DNA from 4 places in the Pseudomonas monsensis genome. Region 3 is predicted to be linked to each of the others. Evidence: predicted binding sites of a transcription regulator. Region 3 holds the regulator's gene; each other region holds the start of a gene.
The links. Region 3 encodes sigma-54, which starts transcription at its own class of promoters, with help from an activator protein. Its sites were predicted from a motif close to ANTGGCATNNANNTTGCTNT; they were not measured.
Positions count from the first base shown of each region.

Region 1: a site for sigma-54 is predicted at 2,617-2,636, ahead of flgB (flagellar basal body rod protein FlgB). Genes of this name have one in related genera too.
Region 2: a site for sigma-54 is predicted at 3,283-3,302, ahead of HV782_RS24850 (pilin). Genes of this name have one in related genera too.
Region 4: a site for sigma-54 is predicted at 1,568-1,587, ahead of HV782_RS10110 (CmpA/NrtA family ABC transporter substrate-binding protein). Genes of this name have one in related genera too.

Region 1 covers NZ_CP077087.1:4,918,722-4,923,581, forward strand. The annotation lists gene flgE (flagellar hook protein FlgE) at 1-953, opposite strand, end outside; gene flgD (flagellar hook assembly protein FlgD) at 984-1,703, opposite strand; gene flgC (flagellar basal body rod protein FlgC) at 1,719-2,162, opposite strand; gene flgB (flagellar basal body rod protein FlgB) at 2,166-2,576, opposite strand; gene cheR (protein-glutamate O-methyltransferase CheR) at 2,948-3,775, opposite strand; gene HV782_RS21705 (chemotaxis protein CheV) at 3,822-4,754, opposite strand; gene flgA (flagellar basal body P-ring formation chaperone FlgA) at 4,837-4,860, shown strand, end outside.
Region 2 covers NZ_CP077087.1:5,633,341-5,638,200, reverse strand. The annotation lists gene HV782_RS24865 (prepilin peptidase) at 1-200, opposite strand, end outside; gene HV782_RS24860 (type II secretion system F family protein) at 202-1,419, opposite strand; gene pilB (type IV-A pilus assembly ATPase PilB) at 1,422-3,122, opposite strand; gene HV782_RS24850 (pilin) at 3,349-3,792, shown strand; gene HV782_RS24845 (BON domain-containing protein) at 4,089-4,445, shown strand; gene HV782_RS24840 (DUF2845 domain-containing protein) at 4,654-4,860, opposite strand, start outside.
Region 3 covers NZ_CP077087.1:1,267,597-1,272,456, forward strand. The annotation lists gene HV782_RS05315 (ZIP family metal transporter) at 1-170, shown strand, start outside; gene HV782_RS05320 (HPr family phosphocarrier protein) at 249-524, opposite strand; gene rapZ (RNase adapter RapZ) at 540-1,397, opposite strand; gene ptsN (PTS IIA-like nitrogen regulatory protein PtsN) at 1,400-1,864, opposite strand; gene hpf (ribosome hibernation-promoting factor, HPF/YfiA family) at 1,877-2,185, opposite strand; gene HV782_RS05340 (RNA polymerase factor sigma-54) at 2,259-3,752, opposite strand; gene lptB (LPS export ABC transporter ATP-binding protein) at 3,937-4,662, opposite strand; gene lptA (lipopolysaccharide transport periplasmic protein LptA) at 4,662-4,860, opposite strand, start outside.
Region 4 covers NZ_CP077087.1:2,290,956-2,295,815, reverse strand. The annotation lists gene rmf (ribosome modulation factor) at 6-221, shown strand; gene HV782_RS10115 (quinone-dependent dihydroorotate dehydrogenase) at 460-1,479, opposite strand; gene HV782_RS10110 (CmpA/NrtA family ABC transporter substrate-binding protein) at 1,705-2,916, shown strand; gene HV782_RS10105 (ANTAR domain-containing response regulator) at 2,932-3,507, shown strand; gene HV782_RS10100 (nitrate/nitrite transporter) at 4,488-4,860, shown strand, end outside.

The sequences.
Region 1 (4,860 bases), 2.8 Mb from region 3:
TAACCGTCCTGGTATTGCGCCGTACGCGCGGTCGGCGAGTTGAAGGAGGTGGTCAACGACATGTTGAACGCGATACCGGTCGGGTTAGCCTTGGAACCGTTCGGCCCCCAGGTCACAGGCGTGGTCGCCGGATTGGTCACGACACCTGGTACCCAACCGGTCATGGTCAGGGTGTTGCCGGCCTGGGTCCAGCCAGCACCTGCCGTCACGGTATTGATGGTGCCGTCAGAGTTGAAGGTGATGTTGTGGGTCAGCGGCGTCAGGGTGTTGTTGGCCGGGTCCGATGGCGTACGACCATCCATGTAGGTGTAAACGCTCCAGGCATTGGTACCCGTTTTCACGTAGTACTGATCCATGCGGTGCTCGTTACCCTGAGTGTCAAAGACCGGCGTGGAAATCAGCTTGTTATAGCTGTTCAGATCGGTGGGACTGAACGGCGCCACGGTAGGTTTGACGTCCTCCGAGTTCAGGTTCATGGTCTGGTCGATCTTGGTGGTCGCGTTCGGCTTGAGGGACGAGGTGTCGATCTTCAGGTCGGTCAGCACACCGGTCATGATCTTGCCGTTGGCATCGACGCCATAACCCTGCAGACGGTTGCCGTTGTTGTCGACCACGTAGTTTTCAGCATCGGTCTTGAACGCACCGGCACGGGTGTAGCTCAGGGAACCGTTGTCGCTGAGGATGAAGAAACCGTTGCCCTGGATGCCCATGTCCAGCACGTTGCCGGTGTTGTTCACGTCACCCTGGCCAAACTGCTGGGAAACGTTGGCCAGACGCACGCCGTTACCGACGGTCTTGCTGCCGGTGCCCAGGCGGGTGGCCGAGTACACGTCTTCGAATTCTGCACGGGACGCCTTGAAACCGGTGGTGGCCACGTTGGCGATGTTGTTGCCGGTGACGTCCAGTTGCTTGTTGGCAGCATAGAGACCGCTAAGGCCGATATTGAAAGACATATTCCACTCCTTTGTGCCGGTTAGTCGGCTCTATATACCAATGGTTTGTACTTTGGACAGCGCGACGCTGCCCAGGCCCGCCAGGTTCAGCATCAACTCACCGCCGGTCTGGCTGATGGTCACGCTGTTGACGGTGGCCGGCAGATACGTGATCAGCGAGGTGGCCTTGCCGTCGTAAGTGGCGCTGGCAGTGAACGTGTAAGTGCCCGCGGCCGCGACCGCACCGGACGCGTCCTTGCCGTCCCAGATGAAACTGGCGTTGCCGGCCTTCTGGGTGCCCATGTCGATGGTGCGCACGACTTTGCCGTCGGTATCCTTGATGGTGACCGAGACAGCGCCGGACGCCGGAACCACCACAGAGCCATTGAAGCTCTTGCTGGTGTCGACCACGGCCTTGTCGGTCTGAGCGATGACCGAGCGACCGACCAGCGACGACGCCTGCAGGGCCTGCGAGGAGTTGTAGTTGCCGGCGATGCCACTGACGGTGGTGTTCAGCGTGGTGATGCCTTCCAGGCTGCTGAACTGCGCCAGTTGCGCGACGAACTCGCTGTTGTCCTGCGGATCGAGCGGGTTCTGGTTTTTCAGCTGGGTGACCAGCAGTTGCAGAAACGCATCTTTGCCCAGGGCCTGCTTGCCGGTGGCACTATTGGTGGCTGCAGCCAGGCCGCCGGTGGTCGTCCCGGTCTTGACCGAAGAATTGGACAGGACGTCCTTGATATTCACGCCGCTGGTGGAATCGGAAACACTCATGGCAGTCGCCCCTTATTACTGACCGAGGGTCAGTACCTTCTGCATCATGGTTTTGGCGGTGTTCATCATTTCGGCGTTGGTCTGGAACGAACGGCTCGCGGAAATCATGTCAGCCATTTCTTCCACCACGTTGACGTTCGGGTAGTAGACGTAGCCCTTGGCGTCGGCGGCCGGATGGTTCGGCTCGTAACGCGCTTCGAGGTTGCTCTGGTCTTCGACCACACCAAGCACCTGCACGCCTTGACCGGCAGCGTCCTGACTCTGGAACAGCGAGTTGCTGCCGCTGTTCTGGCCGCCCTGGAACATGGTGGCGAACACCGGGTGACGGGCGCGGTAGGTCTGGTCGATGCTCGACGAAACGGTTTCGGCGTTGGCGATGTTCGAGGCCACGGTGTTCAGACGCGTGGTTTGTGCGCTCATGCCGCTGCCGGCAATGTTGAAAACGCTGGACAGGGACATGGATTACTCTCCGCGCAGGGCTGACACCAGCCCTTTGAATTTGCTGTTGAGCAGGGTGAAGCTGGCCTGGAAGCCGACCGCGTTTTCCGCGTAGTTCGACTGCTCCAGTTGAGCGTCCACGGTGTTCTGGTCGATCGAAGGCTGCATCGGTGTGCGATACATCAGCGATTCGTCGCCATTGCCCAGACCTTCGGCCTCGATGTGACGGCTGTTGGTCATGTTCAGGGCAAACGTGCCACCGCGTTTGGTTTTCTCGGTCTGTGCTTCGAGCACTTTGGAGAAGTCCAGATCCCGCGCCTTGTAGTTCGGGGTGTCGGCGTTGGCGATGTTGTTGGCCAACACTTCGGCACGCTGGGCGCGGAAGCCCAATGCTTGTTCGTGAATGCCGAGCGCTTTGTCGAAGCTGATGCTCATGTCGGGAACCTTCAGGTGACCGGTTTTTCGTACCTGAGCTTTAGCAAGGGCCGTGCCAAACAGAAGAACCCCCGTAAACCGGGGCCTGGCGGGGGATCGGCAATGCGGCAATGCCAGAAAAGCGGCAACCGGTTTCCGCCGGATGCCGCTTTTCTGCCGCTTGCCCTCCCTTCTCACCCACCAATGTCCTCTGGAGGAGTGAGCCTGCTCGCGATAGCGGTGTGCAGGCGCCGATGATGTTGGATGTGCTACCGCTATCGCGAGCAGGCTCACTCCTACAGGGGGTTTGGGGTGAATTGAGACTGAATGCCAGGCACAAAAAAACGGGAGGCCTTTTAGGGCCTCCCGTTTTTTTGTGTTGCTGCAGCCAATCACTTCGCCTGGTAAATGATCCCCGGGCTGCACTGGACCATCTGGTAATGATCCGGCAAACCGTTCAACGCTTCGGAAGCGCCAAGGAACAGATACCCGCCCGGTTTCAGCGTGCTGTGAATGCGCAACAGGATGTCTTTCTTCACCTCGGCGGAGAAGTAGATCAGCACGTTGCGGCAGAACACGATGTCGAACTTGCCCAGACTGGCGTAGCTGTCGAGCAGGTTGAACGAACGGAATTCCACCCGGTTCTTGATCGGCGCCTTGATCACCCAGCGCCCCGGCCCTTTCGGGTCGAAGTAACGCTGCAGACGGTCGGCGGACAAGCCGCGACCAATCGCCAGGCTGTCGTACTCGCCGGTCTTGCAGTTGGTCAGCATGCTGCCGGACAAATCCGTGGCAACGATCTGCACGCCCATCTTCAACTGGCCGAGGTTGCTGCGCTCGAACTCGTCGATCGACATCGACAGCGAATACGGTTCCTGACCCGACGAGCACGCCGCCGACCAGATCCGCAGACGCTGGTTGGGGCTGGCCTTGATCGCCTCGGGCAGCACCTTGTTCTTCAAGACTTCAAACGGATAGGTGTCACGAAACCACAGGGTTTCGTTGGTCGTCATGGCATCGACCACCTGCTCGCGCAAACCGCTGCGCGGCTGGGTCTGGATGCGCTGAACCAGCTCACCCAGGGATTTGATGCCTTGCTGCTCCATCAGTTTGTTGAGACGGCTCGAGACCAGGTACTGCTTGTTTTCACCGAGCAAAATGCCACAGGCTTTTTCCAGGAAGACCCGGAACTGTTCGAAATCCAAATTACCCGTAGACAATGATGCCGCCTCTTAAATCGTGTTGACCGCCAGGGGCAAAGCGCCCCTAGCTGATATCTGCTGCTTTGATCCGGTCGACTACCCGGGATGCCAGGTCATCAGGACGGAATTTGGCCAGGAAGTCATCGGCACCGACTTTCTTGACCATCGCCTGATTGAATACCCCCGACAACGAAGTATGCAGGATGATATGAAGCTTTTGCATGCGTGGATCGCTGCGGATTTCCGCCGTCAGGGTGTACCCGTCCATCTCCGGCATCTCGATGTCGGAAATCATCATCAGGAACTCTTCTTCCGGCTTCTTGCCCTCGTCGACCAGCTTGCGCAGGTAGTCCAGCGCCTGCTTGCCATCGTTCAGCGCCACCACTTCGACGCCGACCGTCTGCAGGCATCGCGTGACCTGCTTGCGCGCCACCGACGAGTCATCGACCGTCAGCACTCGCAGCGACAACGCCTTGCTCTGGGTTTCGACGTCGACCACACCCACCGAAATCGCTTCCGGCGTCGGCGCCACTTCCGCCAGCACTTTCTCGACGTCGATGATTTCGACTAACTGATTGTCCACTCGAGTCACAGCGGTCAGGTAGTGATCGCGACCCGTGCCCTTGGGTGGCGGATGGATCTCTTCCCAGTTCATGTTGACGATGCGCTCCACCGAGCGAACCAGGAAACCCTGGGTCTTGGTGTTGTACTCCGTAATGATCACGAACGGACTGTTCTTGTCTTTCAACGCCCCGGAACCGGTCGCCATTGCCAGATCGAGGATCGGAATGGTTGCCCCCCGGATATTCGCCACCCCGCACACGACAGGACTGGACTTGGGCATCAACGTCAGCGACGGGCATTGCAGCACTTCCCGCACCTTGAACACGTTGATTCCGTAGAGCTGATGACCGTCGAGACGGAACAACAACAGCTCCAGGCGATTCTGCCCTACCAGTTGCGTGCGCTGGTTTACCGAATCCATTACACCAGCCATGCCCAGACTCCTACACCAACGCCAAGTGTTGTTGCGACGCACATTCATTGCTAAACGGCACGGCGCTTGCTTTTTAACTCGTATGAACGCTCAAACGACATTTTTC
Region 2 (4,860 bases), 2.1 Mb from region 3:
AGCATCAGATTGTAAGTCGGCAGCGGCGATTCGCCGGGCAGACCGAGAACGTCCTGCGCCTGCTGGCGCCAATCGCGCTCGAGCATTTTCGGCAGACGCCAGACCAGCACATTGAGAAAACTGCCCACCACCAGACCCAATAGCAGGGCGGTGCACACAAAGGCCAGCGGATACAGACTGAAGAGTTCGTCGATAGGCATGTCAGATCGCTGAGCCGAGTTGGAAGATCGGCAGGTACATGGCCACCACCAGACCACCGACGATCACGCCGAGGACCACCATGATGAACGGCTCCATGAGGCTGGTGAGGTTGTCGACCATGTTATCCACTTCGTCCTCATAAAAACCTGCGACCTTGTCGAGCATCTCGTCGAGCGCACCGGACTCTTCACCGATGGCGGTCATTTGCACGGCCATATTCGGAAAGACCCCGGCGGTGCGCATCGAGAAATTCAGTTGCATGCCGGTGGACACGTCCTGGCGAATGCGCAGCACTGCGCGTTTGAACACCACGTTGCCGGTGGCCCCGGCCACCGAATCGAGTGCTTCCACCAGCGGCACACCGGCGGCAAACGTGGTCGACAGGGTACGGGCGAAACGAGCGACAGCGGACTTGTACATCAACGTGCCCACCAACGGCAGTTTCAATAGCCAGGTGTCGCGACGGTCGCGCAACGCCTGGGACGTTTTCAAGGCATGGCGGGTACCGAAAAACGCTGCCACCAATGCCCCGAGAATCGCCCACCACCATTGCTGCATGAACTCCGAAAGGCTGATCACCATCAGCGTGAAGGCCGGCAGTTCGGCACCGAACCCGGAGAACACCGACTGGAATTGCGGCACTACTTTCACCAGCAGGATCCCGGTCACGACGGCCGCTACCAGTACCACGGCGGTCGGATAGGTCATGGCCTTCTTGATCTTGGCCTTGAGGCTTTCGCTTTTTTCCTTATAGGTGGCGACGCGATCGAGCAACGTATCGAGTGCGCCGGACTGCTCGCCGGCATCCACCAGGTTGCAATACAGCTCGTCGAAATATTTCGGCTTCTTGCGCAGGGACGTGGCGAAGCTGTTGCCGGCCGCGACCTCCTGTTTGACCTCATCCACCAGTTTGCGCATGGCCGGGTTTTCGAAGCCTTCGCCAATGATGTCGAACGACTGCAGCAGCGGCACGCCGGCCTTCATCATCGTTGCCATCTGCCGGGTGAACAGGGCGATGTCCTGAGCCTTGATGCGTTTGCCGAAGCTCAACAGCGAGGCGGACTTCTTGCGTACCTTGCCGGGGTTGATGCCTTGCTTGCGCAATTGCGCCTTGATCAGTGCCGGGTTTTGCCCGCTCAGTTCACCGGTGACCTTGGTGCCTTTACGGTCCGTGCCTTCCCAGGCGTAGACGCTTATTTTTGCTGCCTTGACCGCCATGTTCAGTCCTTGGTGACCCGGTTGATTTCTTCAAGGCTGGTGATGCCTTGCATGGCCTTGCGCAGGCCCGACGTGCGCAGGTTGTCGAAGCCGTCGCGGCGCATCTGGGTGTCGATTTCCAGCGAGTTGCCTTCGGCCATGATCAGCCGTTGCAGCTCGGGGGTGTTTTTCACCACTTCATAAATCCCCACGCGTCCCTTGTAACCGCCGTTGCAGTGATCGCAACCGACCGGCTCATAGATCGTGAAACTGCCGATCTGTTCCGGTGGGAACCCTTCCTTGATCAGGGTTTCGCGGGGGATCTCGATCGGCTTCTTGCAATGACTGCACAATTTGCGCGCCAGGCGCTGGGCAATGATCAGGCTGACCGAGGTGGCGATGTTGAAACCGGGAATGCCCATGTTGTGCAGGCGCGTCAGGGTTTCTGCAGCGCTGTTGGTGTGCAGGGTCGAGAGCACCAGGTGACCGGTCTGCGCTGCCTTGATGGCGATCTCGGCGGTTTCCAGATCGCGGATCTCACCGACCATGATCACGTCCGGGTCCTGACGCAGAAACGAGCGCAGGGCCTGGGCAAAATCCAGGCCTTGTCTGGGATTGACGTTGACCTGGTTGATACCTTCCATGTTGATCTCCACCGGGTCTTCAGCAGTGGAAATATTGATGTCGACGGTATTGAGAATATTCAGGCCGGTATACAGCGACACGGTTTTTCCTGACCCGGTCGGGCCTGTTACCAGGATCATGCCCTGTGGTTGCTTGAGCGCCGCCATGTACAGCTCTTTCTGCGCTGGCTCGTAACCCAGTGCATCTATGCCGATCTGCGCGCTGGACGGGTCGAGGATCCGGATCACCACTTTTTCGCCCCACAGGGTCGGCAGGGTGTTGACCCGGAAATCAATCGACTTGCTCTTCGACAGGCGCATCTTGATCCGCCCGTCCTGAGGTTTGCGCCGCTCCGAGATGTCGAGACTGGCCATGACTTTCAGGCGTGCGGCGATGCGCCCGGCCAGTTGAATCGGTGGCTTGGCCACCTCGCGCAGAATGCCGTCGGTGCGCACCCGCACCCGGTAGTTCTTTTCGTAGGGCTCGAAGTGCAGGTCGGAAGAGCCACTCTTGATCGCATCGAGCAACATCTTGTGAACGAAGCGCACCACCGGCGCATCGTCGGCGTCGAGCCCGCCGATGGCGTCCTGCTTGCTGTCGTCGATGGACTCGACATCGAGGCCGTCGAGATCGACATCGGCCATGTCTTCCAGGCCACTGGCATGGGTGTCGAAGAATTTTTCGATGGCATCGGTGAGCTTGTCTTCCTCGACCAGAATCGCTTCGGTGCTTAACCCGGTGCTGAACTGGATATCGTTGATCGCTTGATGATTGCTCGGGTCGGAAATGCCCACGAACAGTTTGTTGCCACGCCGCCACAGCGGCAGGGCGTGGTGCTGGCGTACCAGTTTTTCGCTGACCAGCCCTTTGGGCTGGGTTTCCTTGTCGAGGCAATTGAGGTCGAGGAACGCCATGCCGAAATGCTCGGAAGCGATCTCGGCCACCTGTGAGCTTTTCACCAGTTTGTTCTGTACCAGATAACTGACCAGCGACAGGCGATTGCGCTGGGCCTGTTGCCAGGCTTGCTGGGCGCTTGTTTCCGTCAACAGTTGCGCCTGCACCAGTTGCTTGGCCAGACCGCTCAGAGCGATGTCATTCATGGGGATTCCGCACGCTTGCCGTTCATGACTTATAGCCTAGTCAAGTGACAGCGCCAAACACGGCCGGCGCAGGTGACAAAAAGTGTCAGATAGTGCGGTTGCAGGCTGTAGGAAATGGCGTTGCAGGCGCTTCGCGTCGAATGAACGGGGCTTTGCAGGCATTGGCATGGCCTATGCTCCGTCCCTTGCAGATCATGAGAATTCGACTCATGCATGGAGCGTGTCTATGAAAAAACAACAAGGTTTCACTCTGATCGAGTTGCTGATCGTGGTAGCGATCATCGGGATTCTGGCGACCATCGCCTTGCCGCAGTACACCAAGTATCAGGCGCGGTCGAAGGTGACGGCGGGGCTGGCGGAAATCAGTGCGCTGAAGGTGCCTTTCGAGGACACCATCAATCAGGGGACTGACCCGACCAGTACCTTGGTCACTGGCGCTGCGACGTACACCACGACCAATTGCGGCACGGTGAGTGTGTCGGGCACGGCGTCATCCGGGGCCGGCACCATTGTTTGCACATTGGCCAATGCGCCGGGCCCTGTGTTGGGCAAAACCATCACCCTGACCCGCACGGGCGCTGCGACAGGGACTACGGCCGGGGTCTGGAGTTGTGCCTCTACCGTCAACCCCGATTACGCGCCTAAAGGTTGCCCGGGCAGCGGGGCTTGATACAGGCCTTCGTCGAATAAAATGCCCCGCTTTGCGGGGCATTTTCATTGCCTTTCCCCAAATAAAAGTTTCAATAATTTCAGCGTCTTAGGAACTTTTCAAAAAACCGCAACTTGCATGCGACTTTACGTCGAGTCATGCAAATTGCATGAATCCGGAAATTTACATAATTCTTAACTTATTGATTTTTATGATTTTTTATCATTGTCAAAAGTTGGCACAACGTTCGCAACTACCTGAGTAACCCTGCTGACAAGACAACCAGCAGACTTTCCAGAAAAACAGGAGTTACTCGTATGAAGAAGTTCGCTATCACTGCCGCTGCTGCTACCGCGCTGACCCTGACCATGGCCTCCGGCGCATTTGCACAAACCACCCAGTCGACCCAGGCTCCAATGACGCTGGCCGCTGGTGAGATGACCAAGGCTAAAGAAGCTACTTCCGATACCTGGATCACTACCAAAGTCAAAAGCGACCTGGTAACCGAAAAAGGCATCCCTGGTACTGACATCAAAGTCGAAACCAACAAAGGTGTTGTATCGCTGTCGTCGACTGTAGCTGTAACTGAATCTCAGAAAGCTACCGCTGTAGCGATCACCAAAAAAATCAAAGGCGTCAAAGCGGTTTCCGCTGACGGCCTGAAAGCCGAGTAAGGCATGACTTCTCGCCTGGACCGGGAGAAGGCGCGACAGACGGGCCGAGTAATACGTCTGCCGCAACTTTAGAGTTCATGCGAACGGTCACACGGATGTGACCATTGCGGGCCCCGGCACTTGTGTCGGGGCCTGTTCTATTTCAGGAGCACCACAAAACAGCTGTAGGCGTGAGCAGGCTCACTCCTGCAAGGGCAATCGGTGCGGCTCAGTTACCGCGCTTGCTGTTGATCTGCCGCAGGCGATTGCCTTCAAAGCGCAGGTACTGGTACATGCCGTTGCTCGGGCCGTAGGTCCATTCCTCGACCTGAAACTCTTCGCGGCGATTGGCGCTGCGCTTGTAGCCGAGGGCATCGCGGCTGATCGGCTCGCCACACTTCTGCAGCACTTCGCTGGCGCGGTCGCCGAGGCTGAC
Region 3 (4,860 bases):
CGGAGTTGTTATTGCCATTGGGGCTGGCACTGGCGGCGGGGGCGATGTTGCTGGTGGTGACTCACGAAGTAATCCCGGAGTCGCGACGCAATGGTCATGACAAGCTGGCCAGTCTTGGCTTGTTGATCGGCTTCTGTTTGATGATGGTGATGGATACGGCGTTGGGTTGAAGAGATCAAAAGATCGCAGCCTCGGCAGCACCTACAGAGGGATATGCGCGCTGTGGGCTGCGATGGCCTTGGTGGCTTTCAACCACCTTCGTCGAAGTAGTTATTGATCAACGCCACCAGCGCATCCAGCGCTTCCTGTTCCTGATGGCCTTCGGTACTCAGATAGATTTTGGTGCCCTTGCCGGCAGCCAGCATCATCATCGCCATGATGCTTTTGCCATCGACCGTGGTCTCCGGTGTGCGACCCACTCTGATCGTGCAATCGGGATATTGGCCGGCCACGCCAACGAACTTGGCGGACGCGCGGGCATGCAAGCCCAGTTTATTGATGATTTCGATTTCCAGAGCAGGCATCGCGGTGTGAATCCTTTAAGTGAGGTCGCGGTGGCGAACCTGGACGTTCTTCAGGGTTTTCTGCAGGGCCTGACCCAGGCGTTCGGTCAGGTAGACGGAGCGGTGATGCCCGCCGGTGCAGCCAATGGCAATGGTGACGTAGGCGCGGTTACTCGCGGCGAAGCGCGGCAGCCACTTGTGCAGATAGCTGAAGATGTCCTGAAACATCTCCTCGACTTCCGGTTGCGCCGCCAGGTACTCGGCCACGGGTGCGTCCAGCCCGGACTGCGCGCGCAGCTCCGGTTTCCAGTAAGGATTGGGCAGGCAGCGGACGTCGAACACCAGGTCCGCATCCACCGGCATCCCGCGCTTGAAGCCGAATGACTCGACCAGAAAGGCCGTTCCCGGCTCCGGCTGGTTCAGCAGGCGCAACTTGATGGTGTCGCGCAACTGGTAGAGGTTGAGGTTGGTGGTGTTGATTTTCAGGTCGGCCAGATCGGCAATCGGGCCGAGGAGAGCGGTTTCATCACTGATCGCTTCGGCCAATGAACGATTGGCCGTGCTCAAAGGGTGGCGGCGACGGGTTTCCGAAAAACGCTTGAGCAGGGTTTCTTCGTCGGCATCCAGGTACAACACATCGCACTGGATGTGGCGGCTGCGGACTTCTTCAAGCAACTCCGGAAAGCGCGACAGATGGCTGGGCAGGTTGCGCGCATCAATCGACACGGCCACCAGCGGTTGCGCCAGCTCGGTATGAATCAGCGCGCGTTCGGCCAGTTCCGGCAGCAGGCCGGCTGGCAGGTTGTCGATGCAGTAATAGCCGTTGTCCTCAAGGACATCCAGAGCGGTGCTTTTACCCGAGCCGGAGCGGCCGCTGACAATGATCAAGCGCATGATTAGTGACCGTTCTGCTCGCTCAGGACGACCTGATACAAGGCTTCGTTACTCGATGCGCTGCGCAGTTTTTCACGAACTTCCTTGCGATCGAGCATGCTGGCGATCTGGCGCAGTAATTCCAGGTGAGCATCGGTGGCAGCTTCCGGCACCAGCAGGACGAACAGCAGGTCAACCGGAGCGCCGTCGATGGCATCGAAATCGATGGGTGCATCAAGGTGCATCAATGCGCTGATTGGCGCTTCGCAACCCTTGAGGCGGCAATGAGGAATGGCGATGCCGTTACCAAAACCGGTGGAACCGAGTTTTTCACGGGCAATCAACGCCTCGAAGACATCTTGCATCTCCAGATCAGGCACTTCACGGGCGATCAGGTTGGCAATCTGTTCGAGGGCTTTCTTTTTACTGCCGCCCGGCACGTTCACGAGGGAACGGCCGGGGGTCAGGATACTTTCAAGTCGGATCATGGAGTAGGGGGGTTATCGACCGGTAGCGCCCTGGAGCAGGCTCTGGGTCTTTTCCTTATGCTTTTTGAGTTGGCGATCCAGCTTGTCGGTGAGTGAGTCGATCGCAGCATACATATCAGTATCTTCTGCGTTGGCGACCACTTCGCTGCCGGGAATATGCAAGGTGGCTTCGATTTTCTGCTTCAGCTTTTCGACGCACATCGTGACTTGCACGTTGGTGATCTTGTCGAAATGGCGCTCTAATCGTTGAAGTTTCTCATTGATGTAATCGCGCAGAGGTTCGGTCACTTCCAGTTGGTGTCCACTGATGTTGACTTGCATACAGCTTCTCCTTCGTTGCCAGTGCATAAAGCGGCAGGCTGGATAGCCTGCCACTGGAACGCTGTAACGTGGCTTACATCAACCGCTTGCGTTCGCTCGAAGGCGCGATCCCGAGGGATTCGCGGTACTTGGCGACGGTGCGGCGAGCCACCTGAATGCCTTGTGCCTCCAGTAAACCAGCGATCTTGCTGTCACTCAACGGCTTTTTCTGATTTTCCGCGGCAACCAGTTTTTTGATGATCGCGCGGATCGCCGTGGACGAGCATTCGCCGCCTTCGGAGGTGCTGACGTGGCTGGAGAAAAAGTATTTCAGTTCATAAATACCGCGCGGGGTATGCATGAATTTCTGCGTGGTCACCCGGGAAATCGTCGATTCGTGCATGCCTACCGCTTCAGCGATGTCATGCAGGACCAGCGGTTTCATGGCCTCGTCGCCGTACTCCAGAAAGCCGCGCTGATGCTCGACGATCTGCGTGGCAACTTTCATCAGGGTCTCGTTGCGGCTCTGCAGGCTCTTGATGAACCAGCGGGCTTCCTGCAACTGATTGCGCATGAAGGTGTTGTCGGCACTGGTGTCGGCGCGACGGACGAAACCGGCGTACTGCGCGTTGACCCGCAGGCGTGGCACTGATTCCTGGTTCAGTTCGACCAGCCAGCGCTCGTTGTCCTTGCGCACGATGACGTCCGGTACCACGTATTCGGCTTCGGTCGATTCGATCTGTGAACCGGGACGCGGATTGAGGCTTTGCACCAGTTCGATGACCTGGCGCAGCTCGTCTTCCTTGAGCTTCATGCGGCGCATCAACTGGCTGTAATCCCGGCTGCCGAGCAGGTCGATGTAATCGGTGACCAGGCGTTTGGCTTCCGCGAGCCACGGCGTCTTGGCGGGCAACTGGCGCAGTTGCAGCAGCAGGCATTCACCGAGGTTGCGCGCACCGATACCGGCCGGCTCGAATTGCTGGATGCGGTGCAGGACGGCTTCGATTTCGTCCAGTTCGATATCCAGTTCCGGGTCGAATGCCTCGAGAATCTCTTCAAGGGTCTCGTCCAGGTAGCCCTGGTTGTTGATGCAGTCGATCAGCGTCACGGCGATCAGGCGATCGGTGTCGGACATCGGGGCAAGATTGAGTTGCCACAACAGGTGGCTTTGCAGGCTCTCGCCGGCAGAAGTGCGGGTGGTGAAATCCCACTCGTCATCATCGCTGCTGGGCAGGCTGCTGGCGCTGGTCTGGTAGACGTCTTCCCACGCGGTGTCGACCGGCAGCTCGTTGGGGATGCGCTCGTTCCATTCGCCCTCCTCGAGGTTGTCCACCGTCGGGGCGGATTCCTGGTAGGAAGGTTCCTGGATTTCAGTATTGGGCTTGTGTTCGGCGTTGTCGGCCAGCGGGTCGGAGTTGTCGAAGTCGTCGCCTTCTTCCTGGCGTTCGAGCATCGGATTGGATTCCAGGGCCTCCTGGATTTCCTGTTGCAGATCCAGGGTCGACAATTGGAGCAGGCGGATGGCCTGTTGCAGCTGCGGTGTCATCGTCAGCTGCTGGCCCATTCTCAAGACTAGCGATGGTTTCATGGCAGGGGCTTAACACCTTATTCGCCGGCGCTATGCGCCATCCACTACAGGGCGCCGAAGCGCCAAACTTAAGCAAATTATATGCCTGAAACTGAAGTGTTTGCCTAGAGCGCTGTAACAATTAAAACGTATAAAAAACTGCTTCAACGATACAGCGCCCTCGCGAACCACCGGGACGTCGCGCTTACAGGCGGAACTCGTGACCCAGATACACTTCTTTGACCAGATCGTTGGCCAGAATGGTTTCTGCGTCGCCTTCGGCAATCAACTGGCCGTCGTTGACGATGTAAGCGGTTTCGCAGATGTCCAGCGTCTCGCGGACGTTGTGGTCGGTGATCAGTACGCCGATGCCCTTGGCCTTGAGATGGTGGATGATCTGCTTGATGTCGCCGACCGAGATCGGGTCGACACCGGCGAACGGTTCGTCGAGCAGGATGAACTTCGGTGCAGTCGCCAGGGCGCGGGCGATTTCCACCCGGCGGCGTTCACCACCGGACAGGCTCATGCCGAGGTTGTCGCGGATGTGGCTGATGTGGAATTCCTGCAGCAGGCTTTCCAGCTCCTTGCGACGGCCTGCCTTGTCGAGTTCCGGGCGGGTCTCGAGGATGGCCATGATGTTGTCGGCCACCGACAGTTTGCGGAAGATCGACGCTTCTTGCGGCAGATAGCCGATACCGGCCTTGGCACGACCGTGCATCGGCTGGTGGCTGACGTCCAGATCGTCGATCAGTACGCGGCCCTGATCGGCCTGCACCAGGCCGACGATCATGTAGAAGCACGTCGTCTTGCCGGCGCCGTTAGGGCCGAGCAGGCCGACGATCTGGCCGCTGTCGATCGACAGGCTGACGTCACGCACGACCTGGCGGCTTTTATAGGCCTTGGCCAGGTGCTGAGCTTTCAGAGTTGCCATTACTGGGTTTTCTCGTCGGTTTTCTTCTTCGGCTGGATCACCATGTCGATACGCGGACGCGATTCGGTGACCTTGCTGCCGGTCGCGCGACCGGCGCTGGCGAGTTTCTTCACGGTGTCGTAGACGATTTTCTCGCCCTGGGTGGTGTTGTTGTCCTTGTCGACAACCTTGGCCTTGTCGATCAGTACGACGCGATTC
Region 4 (4,860 bases), 1.0 Mb from region 3:
ACCCTATGAGAAGACTTAAGCGTGATCCGTTGGAAAGAGCATTTTTGCGCGGATATCAATATGGCGTTGGTGGCAAATCCCGTGAGCTTTGCCCATTTACTCTACCGTCGGTACGCCAAGCCTGGATCAACGGCTGGCGAGAAGGACGCGGCGACAACTGGGACGGTATGACCGGCACTGCGGGAATCCACAGACTCAACGAACTTCACGCCGTTGGCTGACACAGGGCACTGACTGCAACACGACAATCTGAATTTCTAGCGACTTACCATGCACGTCCTTCCCGGACGGCGGGCTACGGCCCAGGGGCTCCTTCGAGGAGCCCTTTTTTATGCCTGTCACATTATTTGTGCTGCACACACCGGTGGGAGCGAGCTTGCTCGCGAAAGCGTCTATTCAGTCAATATCTACAGAGACTGACACACCGCTTTCGCGAGCAAGCTCGCTCCCACAATTGGATCAACGCAGGGCGGCGATGGCGTCGACCGATTCGCGGATCAGCGCCGGGCCTTTATAGATGAAGCCCGAATAAATCTGCACCAGGCTCGCACCCGCCGTAATCTTCTCGGCCGCATGCTTGCCTTCAGTAATGCCGCCGGCCGCGATGATCGGCAACCGGCCACCCAGTTCCGCCGCCAGCACCTTCACGGTGTGGGTGCTCTTGTCACGCACCGGGGCGCCAGACAGACCGCCCGCCTCGTCACCGTGCTCCATGCCTTCGACGCCGACGCGGCTCAGGGTGGTGTTGGTGGCGATCACCGCGTCCATACCGGTCTCGATCAGCGCCTGAGCCACTTGCGCGGTCTCTTCATCGGTCATGTCCGGAGCGATCTTGATCGCCAGCGGCACATGCTTGCCGTGTCGCAGGGCCAGCTCGGCGCGACGCGCCGCCAGATCCGCCAACAATTGCTTGAGCGAATCACCGAACTGCAGGCTGCGCAGGCCCGGAGTGTTCGGCGAGCTGACGTTGACCGTGACATAGCTGGCATGGGCATACACCTTGTCCAGGCAGATCAGGTAATCGTCCACCGCGCGCTCGACCGGGGTGTCGAAGTTCTTGCCGATGTTGATCCCCAGCACGCCCTTGTATTTGGCTGCAGCGACCCGCGCCAGCAGGTTATCCACACCGAGGTTGTTGAAGCCCATACGGTTGATGATCGCTTCGGCTTCCGGCAGGCGGAAGATTCGCGGTTTCGGGTTGCCCGGCTGCGGACGCGGGGTCACGGTGCCGATTTCGACAAACCCGAAGCCCAGTTGCGCAAAGCCGTCGATGGCCGCGCCGTTCTTGTCCAGACCGGCCGCCAGACCCACCGGGTTCGGGAAGTCCAGGCCCATGACCGTCACCGGCACGTGCGCCGGCTTCTTGCACAGCATGCCGTTGAGCCCCAGACGCCCACCCGCGCCGATCAGATCCAGCGACAGATCGTGAGAGGTTTCCGGGGAAAGTTTGAACAACAGCTGACGGGCCAGGGTGTACATGGGCGGCGATGACTCGGGCGGCGAAAAGAGGCGGCGATTATAGCCGGGCAACACCCCGGCGCGCGAGGCGCACGCGCAAATCGCCACGAGTGGCATATGCCTTGCACCTTTCCCCGGTATCAGCCTGCAAGCCAACGACGGCGTGCGGCTCAGGACAATGGCGTCGTCCTCGGTTTTTGCCTGTGCAAAAGCCCGGGACGGCGTTTTTTTTCAAGGTGGCTTTTTATGAATGATTCGTCCGTCGGGCCGCTGGCCTGGGTCAATGGCAGTGATGCCCCGGAAAAAAGCGCGATCGACCTCGGTTTCATGGCCCTGAGCGATTGCGCCTCGGTCGTCGTCGCTGCCACTCAAGGCTTCGCTCAGCCTTATGGCCTGACCCTCAACCTCAAGCGCCAGACGTCGTGGGCCAATCTGCGCGACAAACTGGTCAGCGGTGAACTCGACGCCGCCCATAGCCTTTACGGCCTGATCTACGCCGTCCATCTGGGCATCGGCGGCGTCGCTTCGACGGACATGGCGGTGTTGATGGGCCTGAACCAGAACGGTCAGAGCCTCAACCTCTCCCACGGCCTGCAAAACCTCGGCGTGATCAGTCCTGAAGCGCTGGATCGCCACGTGCACCAAAGCCGCGCAAAACTGACCTTCGCCCAGACGTTTCCCACCGGCACCCATGCCATGTGGCTCTACTATTGGCTGGCGAGCCAGGGCATTCATCCGTTGCAGGACGTCGACAGTGTGGTGGTGCCGCCACCGCAAATGGTTGCGCACTTGCAGGCCGGGCGCATCGACGGATTTTGCGTCGGCGAACCGTGGGCAGCCAGCGCGGTGCAGCAGGATCTCGGTTTCACGATGGCGACCAGCCAGAGCATCTGGCCCGATCACCCGGAAAAAATCCTTGGCTGCACCCGTGAATTTGTCGAGCAGTACCCCAATACCGCGCGGGCGCTGGTGATGGCGGTCCTGGAAGCCAGCCGCTTTATCGAAGAAAGTCCGGAAAACCGCCGCAGCACCGCACAATTGCTCAGCGCGCCGGAATATCTGGACGCTCCGCTTTCGTGCATCGAACCGCGTTTTCTCGGTGATTATGCCGACGGCCTCGGCAATCGCTGGCAGGATCCGCACGCGCTGCGTTTTCACGGCAACGGCGAGGTGAATCTGCCGTATCTATCGGACGGTATGTGGTTCATGACCCAGTTCCGCCGCTGGGGCCTGCTGCGCGAAGACCCGGATTACCTCGCCGTCGCCCGCCAGGTTCAGCAACTGGATATCTACCGCGACGCCGCCACCGCTGTCGGCGTCGCCGCGTGGGGCACCGACATGCGCAGCAGCCAGTTGCTCGACGGCAAGGTCTGGGACGGCAGCGATCCGGCCGGTTTCGCCCGCAGCTTCAAGCTGCACGCCCTGAGCGATGACGCTCCCCTACTCGCCCGCCGCTGACAGGAGACCGCCAACATGTTGCGCATTCTGCTGATCAACGACACGGCGAAAAAAGTCGGTCGCCTGAAAGCCGCGTTGACTGAAGCCGGTTTCGAGGTGATCGACGAATCCGGTCTGACCATCGACCTGCCGGCCCGCGTCGAAACGGTGCGCCCGGACGTAATCCTGATCGATACCGAGTCACCCGGCCGCGATGTCATGGAACAAGTGGTGCTGGTCAGCCGCGACCAGCCCAGGCCGATCGTGATGTTTACCGATGAACATGATCCGGGGGTGATGCGTCAGGCAATCAGGTCCGGGGTCAGCGCCTACATCGTCGAAGGCATTCACGCACAACGCTTGCAGCCGATTCTGGATGTGGCCATGGCGCGCTTCGAAAGCGATCAGGCCTTGCGTGCGCAACTGCAGGCGCGCGACCAGCAACTGGCCGAGCGCAAGCGCATCGAGCTGGCCAAGGGGTTGCTGATGAAGATGAAGGATTGCAATGAGGAAGAGGCTTACACCCTGATGCGCCGCCAGGCCATGAGCCGGCAGCAGAAGCTGATTCAGGTGGCGGAGCAGATCATTGCCATGAGTGAGTTGCTTGGCTGAAAAGCTCTGGCTGCTTGAAAAGCCCCTCACCCTAGCCCTCTCCCGGAGGGAGAGGGGACCGATCGAGGTGTGCTGACGTCAAACATCGACCTGAAATACCGAGTCGATTATGGATTCACAGCAGAAATCACAGGTCGGCGTACTTCGCGAGCATCCCCCAATCAGTCCCCTCTCACTCCGGAGGAGGTAGAGGGGACTGATCGAGGTGTCTGGCGTCACACATCGACCTGAAAGACCGAGTCGATTATGGATTCACAGCAGAAATCACAGGTCGGCGCACTTCGCGAGCATCCCCCAATCAGTCCCCTCTCCCTCCGGAAGAGGGAGAGGGGACTGATCGAGGTGTCTGGCGTCACACATCGACCTGAAAGACCGGGTCGATTATGAATTCACAGCAGAAATCACAGGTCGGCGTACTTCGCGAGCATCCCCTAATCAGTCCCCTCTCCCTCCGGAAGAGGGAGAGGGGATTGATCGAGGTGTCTGGCGTCACACATCGACCTGAAAGACCGGGTCGATTATGAATTCACAGCAGAAATCACAGGTCGGCGTACTTCGCGAGCATCCCCTAATCAGTCCCCTCTCCCTCCGGAGGAGGGAGAGGGGATTGATCGAGGTGTCTGGCGTCACACATCGACCTGAAAGACCGGGTCGATTATGGATTCACAGCAGAAATCACAGGTCGGCGTACTTCGCGAGCATCCCACAATCAGTCCCCTCTCCCTCCGGGAGAGGGCTAGGGTGAGGGGCTTTTGATCTTTCACCTGTTGGCACAAATCTCGCTAAGTAAAACGCACAGGTAACCAACGGCGGTTGCCCCACCCACGACAAAGACGTCGCTCACCCGTTTGCCCCTCATGGCGAAACAGGTAGCGGCGTTTTTTGCGTTTTGGCCCCACAGCCCGGGGCCGGTGGTGCGGCCGTGGTGGCGCCCCACCTGCTGTGACTCCTATCGAGACTCTTTTCAGCTGAGGTGCGCGATGAATTCAAGCTTCTGGAAATCCGGCCATACCCCGACCCTGTTCGCGGCCTTCCTGTATTTCGACCTGAGTTTCATGGTCTGGTACCTGCTCGGGCCGCTGGCGGTGCAAATCGCCGCCGACCTGCACCTGACCACGCAACAACGCGGTCTTGTGGTGGCGACGCCGATTCTGGCCGGGGCGGTGCTGCGCTTTGCGATGGGCATGCTGGCTGATCGTCTGTCACCGAAAACTGCCGGTCTGATCGGCCAGGTCATCGTGATCTGCGCACTGTTCGGTGCGTGGAAACTCGGTATCCACAGTTACGAACAGGCCCTGCTGCTGGGTCTGTTCCTCGGCATGGCCGGTGCGTCGTTCGCTGTGGCCCTGCCAT